One region of the Cronobacter turicensis genome, then DNA from elsewhere that is predicted to be linked to it. Evidence: predicted binding sites of a transcription regulator. Region 1 holds the regulator's gene; each other region holds the start of a gene.
What was found. Region 1 encodes PurR, which represses purine synthesis genes. Its sites were predicted from a motif close to CANGCAAACGTTTGCNTG; they were not measured.
Positions count from the first base shown of each region.

Region 2: a site for PurR is predicted at 2,021-2,038, ahead of pyrC (dihydroorotase). Genes of this name have one in related genera too.
Region 3: a site for PurR is predicted at 2,054-2,071, ahead of AB8W27_RS13115 (amino acid aminotransferase). Genes of this name have one in related genera too.
Region 4: a site for PurR is predicted at 1,941-1,958, ahead of purT (formate-dependent phosphoribosylglycinamide formyltransferase). Genes of this name have one in related genera too.

Region 1 covers NZ_CP165997.1:2,289,345-2,293,260, forward strand. The annotation lists gene AB8W27_RS10950 (MFS transporter) at 1-1,082, opposite strand, end outside; gene AB8W27_RS10955 (YnhF family membrane protein) at 1,348-1,437, opposite strand; gene purR (HTH-type transcriptional repressor PurR) at 1,730-2,755, shown strand; gene punR (DNA-binding transcriptional activator PunR) at 2,774-3,685, opposite strand; gene punC (purine nucleoside transporter PunC) at 3,797-3,916, shown strand, end outside.
Region 2 covers NZ_CP165997.1:2,632,260-2,636,175, reverse strand. The annotation lists gene bssS (biofilm formation regulator BssS) at 3-257, opposite strand; gene dinI (DNA damage-inducible protein I) at 581-826, opposite strand; gene pyrC (dihydroorotase) at 912-1,958, opposite strand; gene AB8W27_RS12605 (lipoprotein) at 2,087-2,647, opposite strand; gene grxB (glutaredoxin 2) at 2,766-3,413, opposite strand; gene mdtH (multidrug efflux MFS transporter MdtH) at 3,490-3,916, opposite strand, start outside.
Region 3 covers NZ_CP165997.1:2,733,493-2,737,408, forward strand. The annotation lists gene asnS (asparagine--tRNA ligase) at 1-315, shown strand, start outside; gene AB8W27_RS13110 (porin) at 849-1,949, shown strand; gene AB8W27_RS13115 (amino acid aminotransferase) at 2,135-3,325, shown strand; gene AB8W27_RS13120 (MBL fold metallo-hydrolase) at 3,383-3,916, opposite strand, start outside.
Region 4 covers NZ_CP165997.1:1,716,465-1,720,380, reverse strand. The annotation lists gene ptrB (oligopeptidase B) at 1-8, opposite strand, end outside; gene AB8W27_RS08260 (tellurite resistance TerB family protein) at 98-778, opposite strand; gene yebF (protein YebF) at 893-1,240, opposite strand; gene AB8W27_RS08250 (YebG family protein) at 1,515-1,865, opposite strand; gene purT (formate-dependent phosphoribosylglycinamide formyltransferase) at 1,998-3,176, shown strand; gene AB8W27_RS08240 (bifunctional 4-hydroxy-2-oxoglutarate aldolase/2-dehydro-3-deoxy-phosphogluconate aldolase) at 3,231-3,869, opposite strand.

The DNA.
Region 1 (3,916 bases):
ATCACCGGCACCACGCTATAGCCGAAGCCCGCGTGAATAACAGCGCCCCCCGCCGCCGCGCCAAGCGCGTTGCCAAGGTTAAACGCACCGATATTGACCGATGACGACAGGCCTGGCGCTTCACTGGCGACGCGCATCACGCGCATCTGCAGCGGCGGCACCACGGCGAACGTCGCCGCGCCCCACACCACCATGCTAACGGCCGCGCCGATTTCCGTCTGCGCCAACCACGGGATCGCCGCCATGATGATGATAAGCAGCATCAGGAACCCCTTCAGGGTGCCGCTCACCGAGCGGTCCGCGAGGCGGCCGCCCAGATAGTTGCCGATGGAAAACCCTACGCCTATCAGCACCAGCATGGCGGTGACGAACGCCGCGCTGGCGTCAGTGATATGGTGCAGCACCGGCGCGATATAGGTATAGAGCGTGAACATCGCGCCCGCTCCGAGCACCGTGGTCAGCAGCGCGCTCACTACCTGCGGGCGCATCAGCACCGCGAGTTCGCTTTTCACATCCGGACGCTCGCCGCCGCCGCCTTTCGGCAGGGAGAGCCAGAGGCTCGCCATCGCCACCAGCCCAAGGCCCGCGGTCGCCAGGAACGACATCCGCCAGCCAATAGTTTCGCCAAGCCAGGTCGCCGCCGGCACCCCGCCGATATTGGCGATGGTCAGCCCCATAAACATCGTCGCGACGGCGCTCGCCTGTTTATGCTTCGGCACCACGCTTGCCGCCACGACCGAGCCGAGCCCGAAAAACGCGCCGTGGTTAAGGCTGGTGAGAATACGCGAGGCCATCAGCGTCATGTAATCCGGCGCCAGCGCCGAGAGCACGTTGCCGAGCGTAAAAATCGCCATCAGGAAAATCAGCGCGCTGCGTCGTGCGCGGTGCGACAACAGGAGCGTCATCAACGGCGCCCCCACCATCACGCCAACCGCGTAAGCGCTTATCAGCATACCGGCGGCCGGAATCGAGACGTTGACGCCGTTCGCTATTACCGGCAACAGCCCCATCGGGGAAAACTCGGTCGTGCCAATGCCAAAAGCACCAATCGCCAGTGCCAGTAACGGGAAATTGACTTTCATTCATTGCTCCAGAAATTGTACAACAGCGCCGGGGAATGCCCGACGTTACAGCAGGATGCAGAAAGGATGGCACTTTCAGTCGGAAAAGATAAGTGACAAAAACAGCAAAATATTATTGCGCGAGTGTTAAAGAACACGCAAAAATTGTTATTAGCGAATCATAAGGAAATAGCGTGAAAAAGAAAGGGAACGGCGAGCGAAAGGCGTTTAAGCGCAGGAATGGTATAAGAAAGCGGGAGAACGCAGGCGCACTCCCGCCTGGCGCTTAATGCAGGATGGCGGTAAAAGCGCCCGCCACAATAAGACCCAGCACAACAAGGGTAGTGACCAGCGAAAATTTCAGATCGGTACTCATGGTATTCTCCTTAAAGACCCCATAAAAATCAGGTAGTGCGCATTTTTGCATAAACGGGCCGAAAAATCCTGCGACATTTAACCAGATATGCGTTTTCCCTCTTCCCCTTTCGATAAAGATAAGCCAAAATTCGTCGCTACTTTATTCGGTACCGGCCATCGACCCCTCCTCACGATAAATGTCGCGTTTCCCGGCATGCCGCACGTCCCCTCGTGGCAAACAGGGGTGTGTACAGGCAAACGATTAACCCGTGATTTTGCAGGGCTCAGCCAGGGGTCTGGAGTGATTATTAATGGCAACAATTAAAGACGTCGCGAAGCGAGCCAACGTTTCCACAACAACAGTCTCACATGTAATTAACAAAACCCGTTTTGTGGCGGAAGAGACGCGCAACGCGGTATGGGCGGCTATCAAAGAATTACATTATTCGCCAAGCGCCGTGGCGCGCAGCCTGAAGGTGAACCACACCAAATCTATCGGGCTGCTGGCGACCAGTAGCGAAGCGCCCTACTTTGCAGAAATCATCGAAGCTGTAGAAAACAGCTGCTTTGCAAAAGGCTATACGCTGATCCTCGGTAATGCGCATAACAATCTGGAAAAACAGCGCGCGTATCTGTCGATGATGGCGCAAAAGCGCGTCGACGGCCTGCTGGTGATGTGTTCGGAATACCCGGAGCCGCTGCTGTCCACGCTCGAAGAGTACCGTCATATCCCGATGGTGGTGATGGACTGGGGCGAAGCTAAAGCGGATTTCACCGACTCGGTTATCGATAACGCGTTCCAGGGCGGTTATCTCGCGGGGCGTTATCTTATCGAGCGCGGCCATCGCGATATCGGCGTGATCCCGGGGCAGCTTGAGCGCAACACCGGCGTCGGGCGTTTTTCCGGCTTCATGAAAGCGCTGGAAGAAGCGGCCATCAAGGTGCCGGAGAACTGGATCGTGCAGGGCGATTTCGAACCGGAATCCGGTTATCGCGCGATGCAGCAGATCCTCTCGCAGCCGCAGCGCCCTACCGCCGTCTTCTGCGGCGGCGATATCATGGCGATGGGCGCTATCTGCGCGGCCGATGAGATGGGCCTGCGCGTGCCGCAGGATATTTCGATTATCGGCTACGATAACGTACGCAACGCCCGCTTCTTCAGCCCGGCGCTGACGACAATCCATCAGCCGAAAGAGACGCTGGGCCAGACCGCGTTCAATATGCTGCTCGATCGCATCGTTAACAAACGCGAAGAGTCGCAGACCATCGAGGTGCACCCGCGCCTTATCGAACGCCGCTCGGTGGCGGACGGCCCGTTCCGCGACTATCGTCGTTAATCCCTTCCGGGAGCCGTATCACTGCGGCTCCCGCAGCCACTCCTTGTTCAGCGTTTCACTGTCCCCCAGATAATCAAGCAGCCAGCGCAGCGCGGGCGAGGCGTCGCTTTGTCGCCACGTCAGGCAGCAGGCGGCGTCCGGGAACGGGTTTTCCAGCGTCAGCGCGCGCCACTCTTCGCGATCCAGCCATGGCTTGGCGAAATGCGTCGGCACCATGCCGATACAGAGCCCTTCGCTAAGCGCATCAGCGGCGCAGTGCCAGTCCGGCACCACCACGCGTCGCTGGTTATCCAGCAGCCAGGTGATGCGTTTGGGCAGCGATCGCGAGGTATCTTCCAGCACCAGCGACGGGTAATCACGCAGCCTGTCATCGCTTAGCGCGCCTTCATGCTGCGCCAGCGGATGATGATGCGCCACCACGCAGCGCCAGCTCAGCATGCCCATATCGCGGAACGCGAACCGCCCGCCCACCGGGATCGCCTGCGTGGCGCCGATGGCAAGTTCCACGCGCCCATCCGCCAGCGCATCCCAGACGCCGTTAAACACCTCCTGCGACACCTGCAACTCGACATCGGAAAAGTGCCGGTAGAAATCGAGCACCAGCTGGCGGGTGCGCTCAGGCCGCACGATATTGTCCACCGCGATGGAAAGCTGCCCGCGCCAGCCGTTGGCTATCTGCTGGCACTGCTGACGGGTGATCATCATTTTTTTGATAACAGAACGCCCCTCGCGTAAAAACCAGGCGCCCGCAGGCGTCAGCACCACATCGCGATGGCGTCGCTCAAAGAGCGACACCGCGAGCCATTCCTCAAGCTGACGCACCGTATAGCTCACGGCAGAAGGCACGCGGTGCAGTTCCGCCGCCGCCGCGGTGAAGCTGCCAGTGCGCGCGACGGCGTCGACGACTTCCAGAGAATATTCAGACCACATTTTCTGCCTGCAAAATTTTTGAATGGAAACGGCAAATATTAGCGTTTCACAAGCCGGTTTGCACTCCGTACACTCCGGGCTCTTTCGCGTATTAAGAAGTGAGTCATTGTGATGCGACCTGATAAAGGATTTCTTTGCTGGCTGGCCGGGCTGAGCGTGCTCGGCTTTCTGGCGACCGATATGTACCTGCCCGCGTTCGCCGTTATCGAGGCGGACTTACACACGGCGCCA
Region 2 (3,916 bases), 340 kb from region 1:
TATCAGTGCTTGCGATAATCGCTTTCCTGGTACTCACCGGATTCAATTTTTGCAATGCCGGCTTCTAAGATAGAAATAAATTGTCTTGCTACATCGGTCGTTAGCCATAATGTCTGGCCGACTTCGGTCGCTTCGCGATCCACTTGCGGAGAGGATTGATAGTGCAACCGCAGCATCAGTGCGTCATAGCTATCGACGGTGCTGATGTCCCATCCAACAAGGGGATGCGTCTGTATTACTTCATTTTTTTCCATCATAACCCCCTTTATACGTGTTTATAGACAACGACTCATGAGGTTCAATGCGGCTTTTCTTATCTCTGAAGCAAATAAAGTATATCAACCAATAAAGGAAAATGGGGCAGAAATAAATACCCTGACACACATTTTTTTCGAGATTTTGAATTCACTGAACAATAAAACGGCAAATTATTCGCAAATTTTTGTTAAGAGAGTCGATCAATGAGATAAATGCTTAAAAGGGAAAAAACGCGCTATCGCAGAAAAAGGCAGGACAAATATAAAAAACCGGGCGGCGAAGCCCGGAAAAACTGACACCATAGAGAAGACAGTTATGAGGGTTAATCAGTGGTAAACCAGTCGTCAGCGCTCTCCCAGGTTTCCTGAAGAATTTCGCTGATGCGATCTTTATCTTCTTTCGCGCCACCCAGCACCGACAGTTGATTAGCGGCGGCATAGCGCACGCTGACATGATTCGGCATTTCCGGATAATGGCTTTCAATACGGCGGGATAGCTCGCAGGCCAGCGCGTCGATAGCGCCCGGCGGCAGCGGCGTGGTTTTGGCGATAGTCACTTCAATACGCATAACAACCCCCTGTTAATCATACTGTATATATATACAGGCTTGCCGGGCGACATGCAACAGGGGGTGTGATTTTTTTAGCGTGCGCTTAGCGTTTTACCGTCCAGCGCACCGCTTCACCGGCGAGGAACGGCACCAGCGTATCGTCGGCGACAGTTATCGTTTCCGGCATGACGCCTTCTTCACGCGCCAGCGTCACGGTATCTTCATTCACCGGCAGGCCGTAAAAACGCGGGCCGTTAATCGAGGTAAACGCCTCAAAGTGCGCCAGCGCGTTCATCTCTTCAAACACGGTGGCGTACGCCCCCAGCGCCGAAGGCGCGTTGAAGCAGCCCGCGCAGCCGCAGCTGGCCTCTTTACGATGGCGCGCATGCGGGGCGGAGTCGGTGCCGAGAAACACGCGATCGCAGCCGCTCGCGACCAGTTCGCGCAGCGCCTGCTGGTGTACGTTACGCTTGAGGATCGGCAGGCAGTAAAGATGTGGACGAATGCCGCCTGCGAGCATGTGGTTGCGGTTAAACATCAGGTGCTGCGGCGTAATAGTGGCCCCGAGCAGCGTGTTGCCCTCGCGTACGTAGTCGGCCGCGTCTTTGGTGGTAATGTGCTCAAAGACCACTTTCAGCCCCGGCAGACGTTGTCTGAGCGGCTCCATAACCGTCTCGATAAACCGCGCTTCGCGATCGAAAATATCGACATCGCTGTGGGTCACTTCGCCATGCACCAGCAGCGGCATGCCGAGTTTCTCCATTCGCTCCAGCACCGTCATGATGTTATCGATGCTGGTCACGCCGTGGCTGGAGTTCGTCGTGGCGTTTGCCGGGTAGAGCTTGGCGGCGGTAAAGACGCCTTGCTGAAAACCGCGCTCCAGCTCGTCCGCATCCAGTGTGTCGGTCAGGTAGCAGGTCATCAGAGGTTCAAACGTGTGGTGTTCCGGCACGGCGTCGAGAATGCGCTGGCGGTAGGCGATAGCGGCTTCCACGGTCGTGACCGGCGGCGCCAGGTTTGGCATGACGATAGCGCGCCCGTAAGTTTCGCTGGTGTAAGGCACGACGGTTTTCAGCATGTCGCCATCGCGCAGATGAACATGCCAGTCGTCAGGGCGGCGGATAGTTAAAACCTGGGGTTGTGCAGTCATGGAAGGCTCCGGCTTGGGGAAACAGTCAGTAATGGCTGGTTTTATGCCGGGCACTAAGGATAAGCGTAAACGTTTTCCTTTGCATCCTTTTCCTGAAAATTCGGGGGCGTCGCGCCCCCGGTATCACATTAATCAGTCAGTGGGATCACGATTTCGCCAGGCTTCACTTCCAGCCCTTTGGCGAATTTCTTCGCCAGCGCTTCGCCCTGGGTGCGGTCTTCGCTCAGCACGTAAGCCGGGCGCTGTTCGAAGTAACTGCGCAGCGATTTGTTCAGATAGGGCATCAGGGTTTCCAGCACCGGCGCCATTTTGTCCGGCGTGATGCTGCTGTCGACGACTTCCATCTCGCGCAGATAAATAGCGCCTTTTTCTTTATCAAACGTTGGCAGGGCTTTCAGTTTCAGCTTTACCAGCGCTTTCTGGTTACCGAAAAGCGATGTCATATCGAGACTCGCATCGCCGTTGAGCGTGATTTTATTCGGCTCTTCACGGCCAATCGCGCTGTTCAGGTTGGTCAGGACGATATGCGCGTCGGCAAGACCCGGCACGCCGATATCTTTGGCGTAGTTATTGCGCTTTTGCAGCGCCTGGTTGATGTCCTGTTCGGTGACGGTGTATTGCGTGAGCTGGTTACATCCCACCAGCAAGCCGCTGACGATAAGTGCCGCGGCGACTAACATTTTTTTCATGAGCTTCCCTCGTTCTGGTGCTGTCGGGCGATCCTGACACAAAGCAGGATGCCCCGCCAGTGGAAGCGGCAAAAGCGGATTCGGCTTAAAACGCCGGTGGAGGCCACCGGCGGGATCGTCAGATAGCCATTCTGGAGAGCAGATTAATTTGCGTCTGCTTGGCCATGTTGTCGCGATAGTCCGCGACGCGGGTAGGGTAGTTGACGCCAGCGACCAGCGTCAGATTGCGCAGCAGCGGGAAAAGATGAATGTCATCTTCAGAGAGTTCGCCGTTCACGGCGTTCGGCTGGACGATAAGCTTGTCGAGCGCGCGCAGGTCGTCGCTGATGTTTTTAATCAGCCCGGCGGAGTGGGCCATATGGTCGTCAAAGGAGCCAATCGCCGCCTCTTTTTTCTCGGTAAAGTAACGACGCGCTTCAGGCGTGGCGAACTCATCGAACGGGGCTTTGGCAAAGCGCGGCAGCAGCAGACGGTTAATGTAGCCGTTAACGCGGCGCAGCCACTCTTCAATCGCCGGGTTGCGCTTGCCGGTGAGCAGCGGTTTGCCATCAAGATTATCGACGTAGTGAACGATATCCATGCTTTCCGGCAGGTAGCGGCTGTCGTCTTTTTGCAGAATCGGGGCCATTTTCTGGCCTATCATGCGGGTGGGAGTGGCTTCGTCATCGTTCGACATCACGATAAGCTCTACCGGAAGGTTTTTGAGCCCGAAAATCATGCGCGCTTTCAGACAGAACGGACAGTGATCGTAAATATATAACTTCACGTTTCTCCTCCTGCTCAGGTTACTGATTTTTCAGTATGGTGGAGAATACGCCGGGGAGCAAATCGCTCCCCGGCTCTTAACTTTCCTGCTCCACCAGCCCCGGCGCGAGCCGTTTCTGACTGAACTGCCACCAGAGCATCAGGAACGTCCCGACACCTATCACGCCAAGCATCGCCCAGGGCAGCTCGGGCGTATTCAGCGTGCGGCCGATGTCAAACAGCCAGCCGCCGCCCGCGTAGCCAAGCGCGCCGCCAAAGGCGAGGCCCAGGCGGCTGAAGCCCATATAGCTGCCGCGCGCACGGGCGTCGGCCAGCGACGCGCTCAGCGTTTCGCGCGCTGGCTCGGCGATAATCGAGCCGATATAAAAGAGGCAAATTAAGGTAAACAGCTGTTGCAGGTTGCTCGCAAGACCGATCGGCACCAGGCTGAACGTCATCACCAGCAGCCCGGCCATCAGACGCTGTTCAAGGCGAAAGCGCTTTTCGCTCCAGCGCGCCAGCGGA
Region 3 (3,916 bases), 440 kb from region 1:
ATCAAGGCGTTCTATATGCGCCTTAACGAAGATGGCAAAACCGTGGCGGCGATGGACGTCCTCGCGCCGGGCATCGGTGAAATCATCGGCGGCTCCCAGCGTGAAGAGCGTCTCGACGTGCTGGATGCGCGCATGGAAGAAATGGGCCTTAATAAAGAAGACTACTGGTGGTATCGCGACCTGCGCCGTTACGGCACCGTGCCGCACGCCGGTTTTGGTCTCGGCTTTGAACGTCTGATCGCCTACGTAACCGGCGTTCAGAACGTGCGCGACGTTATCCCCTTCCCGCGTACCCCGCGCAACGCGAACTTCTAATCCTCAGAGGGGCCAGCTTGCTGGCCCTTTTTTCTGCCAGCCTCTTATTGTTCATTTTTTATTACGGTTTCGATGACTTTTGCCGTGTATAAAAATTCATCAATTATCTAATGGCTTTTTTTGACGCCGCTTCGCTATAGCATATTTGTACACAACTTCCACAGACTTCTGGACTTCCATCCATCCCATCCTGAAAAAAACATCTGCTGCTTACAATTGTATAAAAATGCACCTTATCTAAATTAATGATAAGTTTTTCATATATATAAGAAAGGAATGAGCAAAATTCATTCACCTAAGTAATAAATTTGAGGTCTCTCACAAAGTTCCCTTTCATTAATAAATTCTTACACAATATTTCTTTTTGTTACTCGATTTAGACATTTGTAGCACTTTCCGGGTAGCGAAACGATTATATGAATGGAAAGATGCCAGACAGACACAGAAAGACACCAAACTCTCATCAATAGTTCCGTAATGAATTATTGACGGCAGTGGCAGGTGTTCAAAAAAACCAATGAGGGTAATAAATAATGATGAAGCGCAATATCCTGGCAGTGGTTATCCCTGCCCTGCTGGTAGCCGGTGCAGCAAACGCTGCAGAAATCTATAACAAAAACGGCAACAAACTGGATCTTTACGGCAAAGTTACTGCTGAACACGATTTCGTGACATCAGGCGACAACACCAGCAATGGTGATGCGACTTACGCTCAGCTGGGCTTCAAAGGCGAAACTCAGATTAACGATCAGCTGACCGGTTATGGTCAGTGGGAATACCGTGCGTATGCGACCAGCGCTGAATCTGAGCAGGGCGCTAACAACTCTAACCGTACCCGTCTGGCCTTTGCTGGTCTGAAAATTGCGGACGCGGGCTCCATCGATTACGGCCGTAATTACGGTATCGTATACGATGTTGAATCCTACACCGATATGGCACCGTCTTACTCCGGTATGACCTGGGCTAACTATTCTGATAACTTCATGACCGGCCGTACCACTGGTGTTCTGACTTACCGTAACACCGGCTTCTTCGGCCTGGCTGACGGTCTGAACTTTGGTATCCAGTATCAGGGTAAAAACGACCGTGATAACGTTGCTACTTCTAACGGCGATGGCGTTGGTTACTCACTGGGTTACGATTTTGGCGAAGGCTTCAGCCTGATTGGTGCGTACAGCAACTCTAACCGTACTCTTCAGCAGAAACTGGATGATAAAGGCGATCGCGCTGAAGCATGGGCAGTTGGTGCCAAGTACGATGCTAACAACCTGTACCTGGCGACCGTGTATGCTGAGACTCGCAACATGACTCGCGAAGCTGATAACACCTTTGCGAACAAAACTCAGAACTTTGAAGCGATCGCTCAGTACCAGTTCGATTTCGGTCTGCGTCCGTCCCTGTCTTACGTACAGTCTAAAGGTAAAAACCTGACTGCTCGTGGCACCTTCGATGGCGGCGATGCTGACCTGCAGAAATATGTTGAAGTTGGTGCTTACTACTACTTCAACAAAAACTTCAACGTATACGTTGACTACCAGATCAACCTGATCGATAACGACGCTTACGCTCGTAACGTGGGTATCGTTAACGGTCGTGACGACCAGGTTGCACTGGCTGCGACCTACCAGTTCTAATCAGCACAACCTTGTTGTCTGATAGCGAAAAAACAGGGCTTCGGCCCTGTTTTTTTATGCGTAAAAGAAAATTCTGCCAACTTTTGCGATCCACGTAACTTTTCCGGGCAAACGGTTGGCATTTTGTAAATCTCCCGTTAACCTGATAGCGAATTTCCCTTCTGAAATCACAATGGAACCTCGTCATGTTTGAGAACATTACCGCCGCCCCAGCCGACCCGATCCTTGGCCTGGCCGATCTGTTTCGTGCCGACGATCGCCCAACCAAAATTAACTTAGGCATTGGTGTTTACAAGGATGAAACCGGTAAGACCCCGGTTCTGACCAGCGTTAAAAAAGCAGAACAATATCTGCTGGAAAATGAAACCACCAAAAACTACCTCGGCATTGACGGTATTCCCGAATTCGGCCGCTGCACGCAGGAACTGCTGTTCGGTAAAGGCAGCCATATTATTAGCGATAAACGCGCCCGCACGGCGCAGACCCCAGGCGGCACCGGCGCGCTGCGTGTCGCGGCGGATTTCCTCGCCAAAAATACCGACGTCAAACGCGTCTGGGTCTCTAACCCGAGCTGGCCGAACCATAAAGGCGTGTTCAATTCCGCCGGGCTGGAAGTGCGTGAATACGCTTACTATGACGCCGCGAACCATACGCTCGATTTCGACGGCCTGTTAAGCAGCCTGCAGGAAGCGCAGGCGGGTGACGTGGTGCTGTTCCACGGCTGCTGCCACAACCCGACCGGCATTGACCCGACGCTGGATCAGTGGGAACAGCTGGCGAAGCTGTCTGTCGAAAAAGGCTGGCTGCCGCTGTTTGACTTCGCCTACCAGGGCTTTGCCCGCGGTCTGGAAGAAGATGCTGAAGGCCTGCGTGCGTTCGCTGCTCTGCATAAAGAACTTATCGTCGCGAGCTCTTACTCCAAAAACTTCGGTCTGTACAACGAGCGCGTCGGCGCCTGTACGCTGGTGGCGGCAGAAGCCGACGCCGCAGACCGCGCATTCAGCCAGATGAAATCCTGCATTCGCGCCAACTACTCCAACCCGCCGGCACACGGCGCGTCGGTCGTGGCGACTATTCTCAGCAACGAGGCCCTGCGTACCATGTGGGAGCAGGAGCTGACCGACATGCGCCAGCGCATCCAGCGTATGCGTCAGCTGTTTGTGAATACGCTGGCGGAGAAAGGCGCAAACCGCGATTTCAGCTTTATCACCAAACAGAACGGCATGTTCTCGTTCAGCGGCCTGACCAAAGAGCAGGTGCTGCGTCTGCGTGAAGAGTTTGGCGTGTATGCGGTGGCGTCCGGACGTGTGAACGTGGCGGGCATGACGCCGGATAACATGGCGCCGCTGTGCGAAGCTATCGTCGCTGTGCTGTAATGACGGTGTAAAAAACAAAAGGGCCGCACAGTGCGGCCCTTTTTTATTGGCAAGACATTACCAGACCGGCATTTCATCCTGCAGGAAAGGATTGTGCAGGCGCTCGTGACCGAGCGTTGACATCGGGCCGTGGCCGGGAATAAAGGTAACGTCATCGCCGAGCGGCAGCAGCTTACGCTTGATGGCATCGATAAGCTGGCTGTGATCGCCGCGTGGGAAATCGCTGCGCCCCACCCCGCCTTTAAATATCACGTCGCCGGAGACCAGCAGACGAGACTGCGCGTCGAAAAAGACGATATGGCCCGGCGTATGGCCCGGACAGTGCAGCACGGCCAGCGAAATATTGCCGACGTTCACCGTATCGCCTTCATTAAGCCAGCGATCAGGCGTGAGCGGCTGGCACTCATCGAGGCCAAACATGCGGCTTTGCGCAGGCAGGCCCTGCAGCCAGAACTCATCTTCTTTTTCCGGGCCGATAATGGGGATGCCGTAGTGCGCCGCAAGCTCCGCCGCCGCGCCGACGTGGTCGAGATGACCATGCGTCAACAGGATCTGCTGCAGCGTCACGCCCATCCGGGCGACTTCTTCCTT
Region 4 (3,916 bases), 570 kb from region 1:
GGTGGCATGTCGCTGTTCTTTTTGTTTAACACACTGTAAGGGTGGCAAAACCCACGCGCGTTGCAAGCGAAACATGCCTGTTTATGGCATTATCTGCTTATCCCGGCAGCGCTTTTTTCTCCTGCTGGATGTCGCGTTCAATCTCGTCACGCACGTCCTGCGGGATTTTCAGAGCGTCGCCGAGCGCCTGCAGATAGCTGCGCTCCATGAAGTGGTCGATATCGATTGCCGCACAGCTCAGGAAGTAAAGCTCCAGCGCCTCTTCTTCGTTTTTCACGTCGGCGGCAAGACGCATCGGATCGAGCGGCTGATTAATCGCCTGCTCCACCAGTACGCGCCCCTGCGCTTCAATACCGGCTTCACGCAGCTGACGTTCAATGGCTGCGCGCTCGCTGTCATCAATGTGCCCGTCGCTTTTAGCGGCGAACACCAGCGCCAGCACAAGACGCTCTGCGCGGCGATCCAGCGGCGTGTGCTGCTGGCCGTACTGCGGCTCATCCTGATGCGCGGCGCGAATTCTGTCTTTGTATTTGTTCCACAGCACCGTCCCGGCAACGGCACCGCCGCCCACCAGCAATGCGCCGCCGCCATATTTCGCGAGCAGTTTGCGCGATGATTTGCTGGCCACCAATAAGCCCGCGAGACCGCCGAGCGCGCCGGGGGTGATCAGATTACTGAGTCCTTTGGAGCGCAATGCATCCTGAATGCCGGACTTACCGGATGCAGCTGCGCCGCTTTGCCCCAGCATTGACTGAAGCTGTGTTAACCAGTTGCTCATTATGTTCCTCTGCGCTGATGAGTGATAACCCAAGCGTAAGCGAGCGGACGTCAAGATGTGTCGGGGAACCGCAAGGAAGGGAAAAGACGCGGCCCCGGTAAGGGCCGCAGAGGATCAGTGCTGATAGTGCGCCTGGCCCGCGGCGCAGTCGACCATCACCTGGTAGTGAATATCGGTGTTTTTACCGCGCACGGTCAGCGGCACTTTCCATTTATCGTTTTTGCCCACGATCTCTTTGCTGTTGATCCAGGCGACCGGATCGGCCTGCCCCAGCGTTTTCTGATCGTCAGCCCATTTCACAATACGGTTTTGCAGATAGTCGCGCTTGACGCTCGCCGCGATACCTTCCGCCGTCATGCCTTCGCATTTCGGGAAATGCACCTGGCGCGGGTCATCCGCGTGCGCAGCGCTTGCGGCGGTGAGTAATGCAAAAGAAATCAGGGCTCCTGCGATTTTTTTCATCGTGCTTCTCCGAAGACGGGTGATGAAAAAAGTCTGGTACAAAAACAGCGAAGCGCAAGGGAACCCTACAAAATGAGGGGGTAAAACTGAGGGGGGAACGTGAGAGTAGGCAGCGGACAGCGGACTATGTAACCGTAGTCCCACCCAAAACACCCGCTAACGTGAAAATGGTACTCACGTTGAGCAAACGCGAAAGATCAGCCGCAAGAACCCGACGCGCGAGAAACCGCGCCGCTGGCGCTATAATGCCGCCAGCGGCACAGGGAGAAGACGATCAGGCCGCTTTGGTGCGTTTACGCGCGCTGTGCAGCGCGACAGCGCCCTCTTCACCTTCAGCCGACGCTTCCGGGGCAGCTTCTGCCGCGCCGTCAGTGTGCTCGCTGGTTTCCTGCGGCAGACGACCGGTGCGCACGATAGTGCTGAGGTTGTCTTTCTGCTCGGCCATCCACAGCGCCAGCTGCTCGACCTGACCTTCCGCGAAACCGACAGGCGCCTGTCCCAGCCAGCCTTCCAGGGCTTCGGCTAAGTCCAGCATTTTGTCCCAGGCGTCGGCTTCCTTCTTACTGGCAAATGACATTTTTTCCACACCCTCACGGATAACGACGTATTTAATTTCTACCGCCATGATGCAACTCCCGTTACTGTATTTATATACAGTATAAACCTGCGCGAACCGAAATGCAAACCGTCTGCGATGCGCAAAGCAAACGTTTTCGTATATACTGCCGCCAGAATTTCACACAGCAGGAATACCGCTATGGCTATGTTAGGTACCGCACTGCGCCCGTCAGCAACCCGCGTGATGCTGCTTGGCTCAGGAGAACTCGGAAAAGAAGTGGCGCTTGAATGCCAGCGTCTGGGCATTGAGGTGATCGCCGTTGATCGCTACGCCGATGCGCCCGCCATGCAGGTGGCGCACCGCAGTCACGTTATCAATATGCTCGACGGCGCAGCGCTGAAAAAACTGGTAGCGCAGGAGATGCCGGACTTTATCGTGCCGGAAATCGAAGCTATCGCCACCGACGCGCTCGTTGAGCTTGAACAGCAGGGCCAGCGCGTGGTGCCTGGCGCCCGCGCCGCCCGTCTGACCATGAACCGTGAAGGCATCCGTCGCCTCGCCGCCGAAGAGCTTGGCCTGCCGACCTCAACTTATCGCTTCGCCGAAAACGAAGCGGAATTTCGCGAGGCGGTGGCGGAAATCGGCCTGCCGTGCATCGTCAAACCGGTCATGAGTTCCTCCGGCAAGGGCCAGAGCGTTGTTCGTAGCAGCGATGCGCTGGACGGTGCCTGGCAGTATGCGCAGCAGGGCGGACGCGCCGGCGCGGGGAAAGTCATCGTCGAAGGCGTAGTGCAGTTTGATTTTGAAATCACGCTACTCACCATCAGCGCCGTGGACGGCGTGCATTTCTGCGCGCCTATCGGTCATCGCCAGGAAGACGGCGATTACCGCGAATCCTGGCAGCCCCAACAGATGAGCGAGGCGGCGCTGGCGCGCGCCCAGGAGATTGCGCAGAAGGTGGTGCAGGCGCTCGGCGGTTACGGCCTGTTCGGCGTCGAGCTGTTTGTCTGCGGCGACGAGGTGATATTCAGTGAAGTATCGCCACGGCCGCACGATACCGGGATGGTGACGCTTATCTCTCAGGATCTCTCAGAGTTCGCGCTGCACGTGCGCGCGTTTCTCGGTCTGCCGGTCGGCGGTATTCGCCAGTACGGCCCGGCCGCCTCGGCGGTGATCCTGCCGACGCTGAAAAGTGATGACGTGAAGTTTGGCGAGCTCTCCGGGGCATTGGGCGCCGGTCTGCAACTGCGCCTCTTCGGCAAGCCGGAAATCGACGGTTCACGCCGTCTGGGCGTGGCGCTCGCCACCGGCGAGACGGTTGATGACGCCATCGCGCGCGCGAAGGCCTCCGCCGCCGCCGTGATCGTAAAAGGCTAAAAAAAACGCGCCGCCCGTGAAGGCGGCGCGCTGCATTTCAGGTCGCGTAAAAAGTTACTGCGCGCCTTCCACCGCTTCGCGGGCAAGTTTCGTAATGCGATCCCAGTCGCCCGCTTCCATCGCATCCGCCGGCACCAGCCAGGAGCCGCCGATGCACAGCACGCTTTTTAGCGCCAGATAGTCACGGTAGTTGGCAGGCGAAATGCCGCCCGTCGGGCAGAAACGCACCTGGGAGAACGGGCCTGCGATAGCCTGCAGCGCTTTGGTGCCGCCGTTGGCTTCCGCCGGGAAGAATTTAAACTCTTTCAGGCCGTAATCCATGCCCAGCATCAGTTCGGAAACGGTGCTGATGCCAGGGATCAGCGGGATGGTGCCTTCGGTCGCGGCTTTCAGCAGCGGCTCGGTGAGGCCCGGGCTGATGGCGAACTGCGCGCCAGCCTCAGTCACCTCTTTGAGCTGCTGCGCGTTCAGCACGGTGCCCGCGCCGATGATGGCGTCCGGCACTTCTTTGGCGATAGCGCGGATAGCGTCCATCGCACATGCGGTGCGCAGGGTCACTTCCAGCACGCGCACGCCGCCTGCCAGCAACGCCTTCGCCATCGGGACCGCGTGCTCCAGCTTGTTAATCACAATCACCGGCACGACCGGACCGCTTTTCAGGATCTGTTCGGCACTCGTTTTCCAGTTTTTCATCTGTGGATCTCTCCCGCCATTTTTAAAGAGTGTGGCGCGCGCCTGCG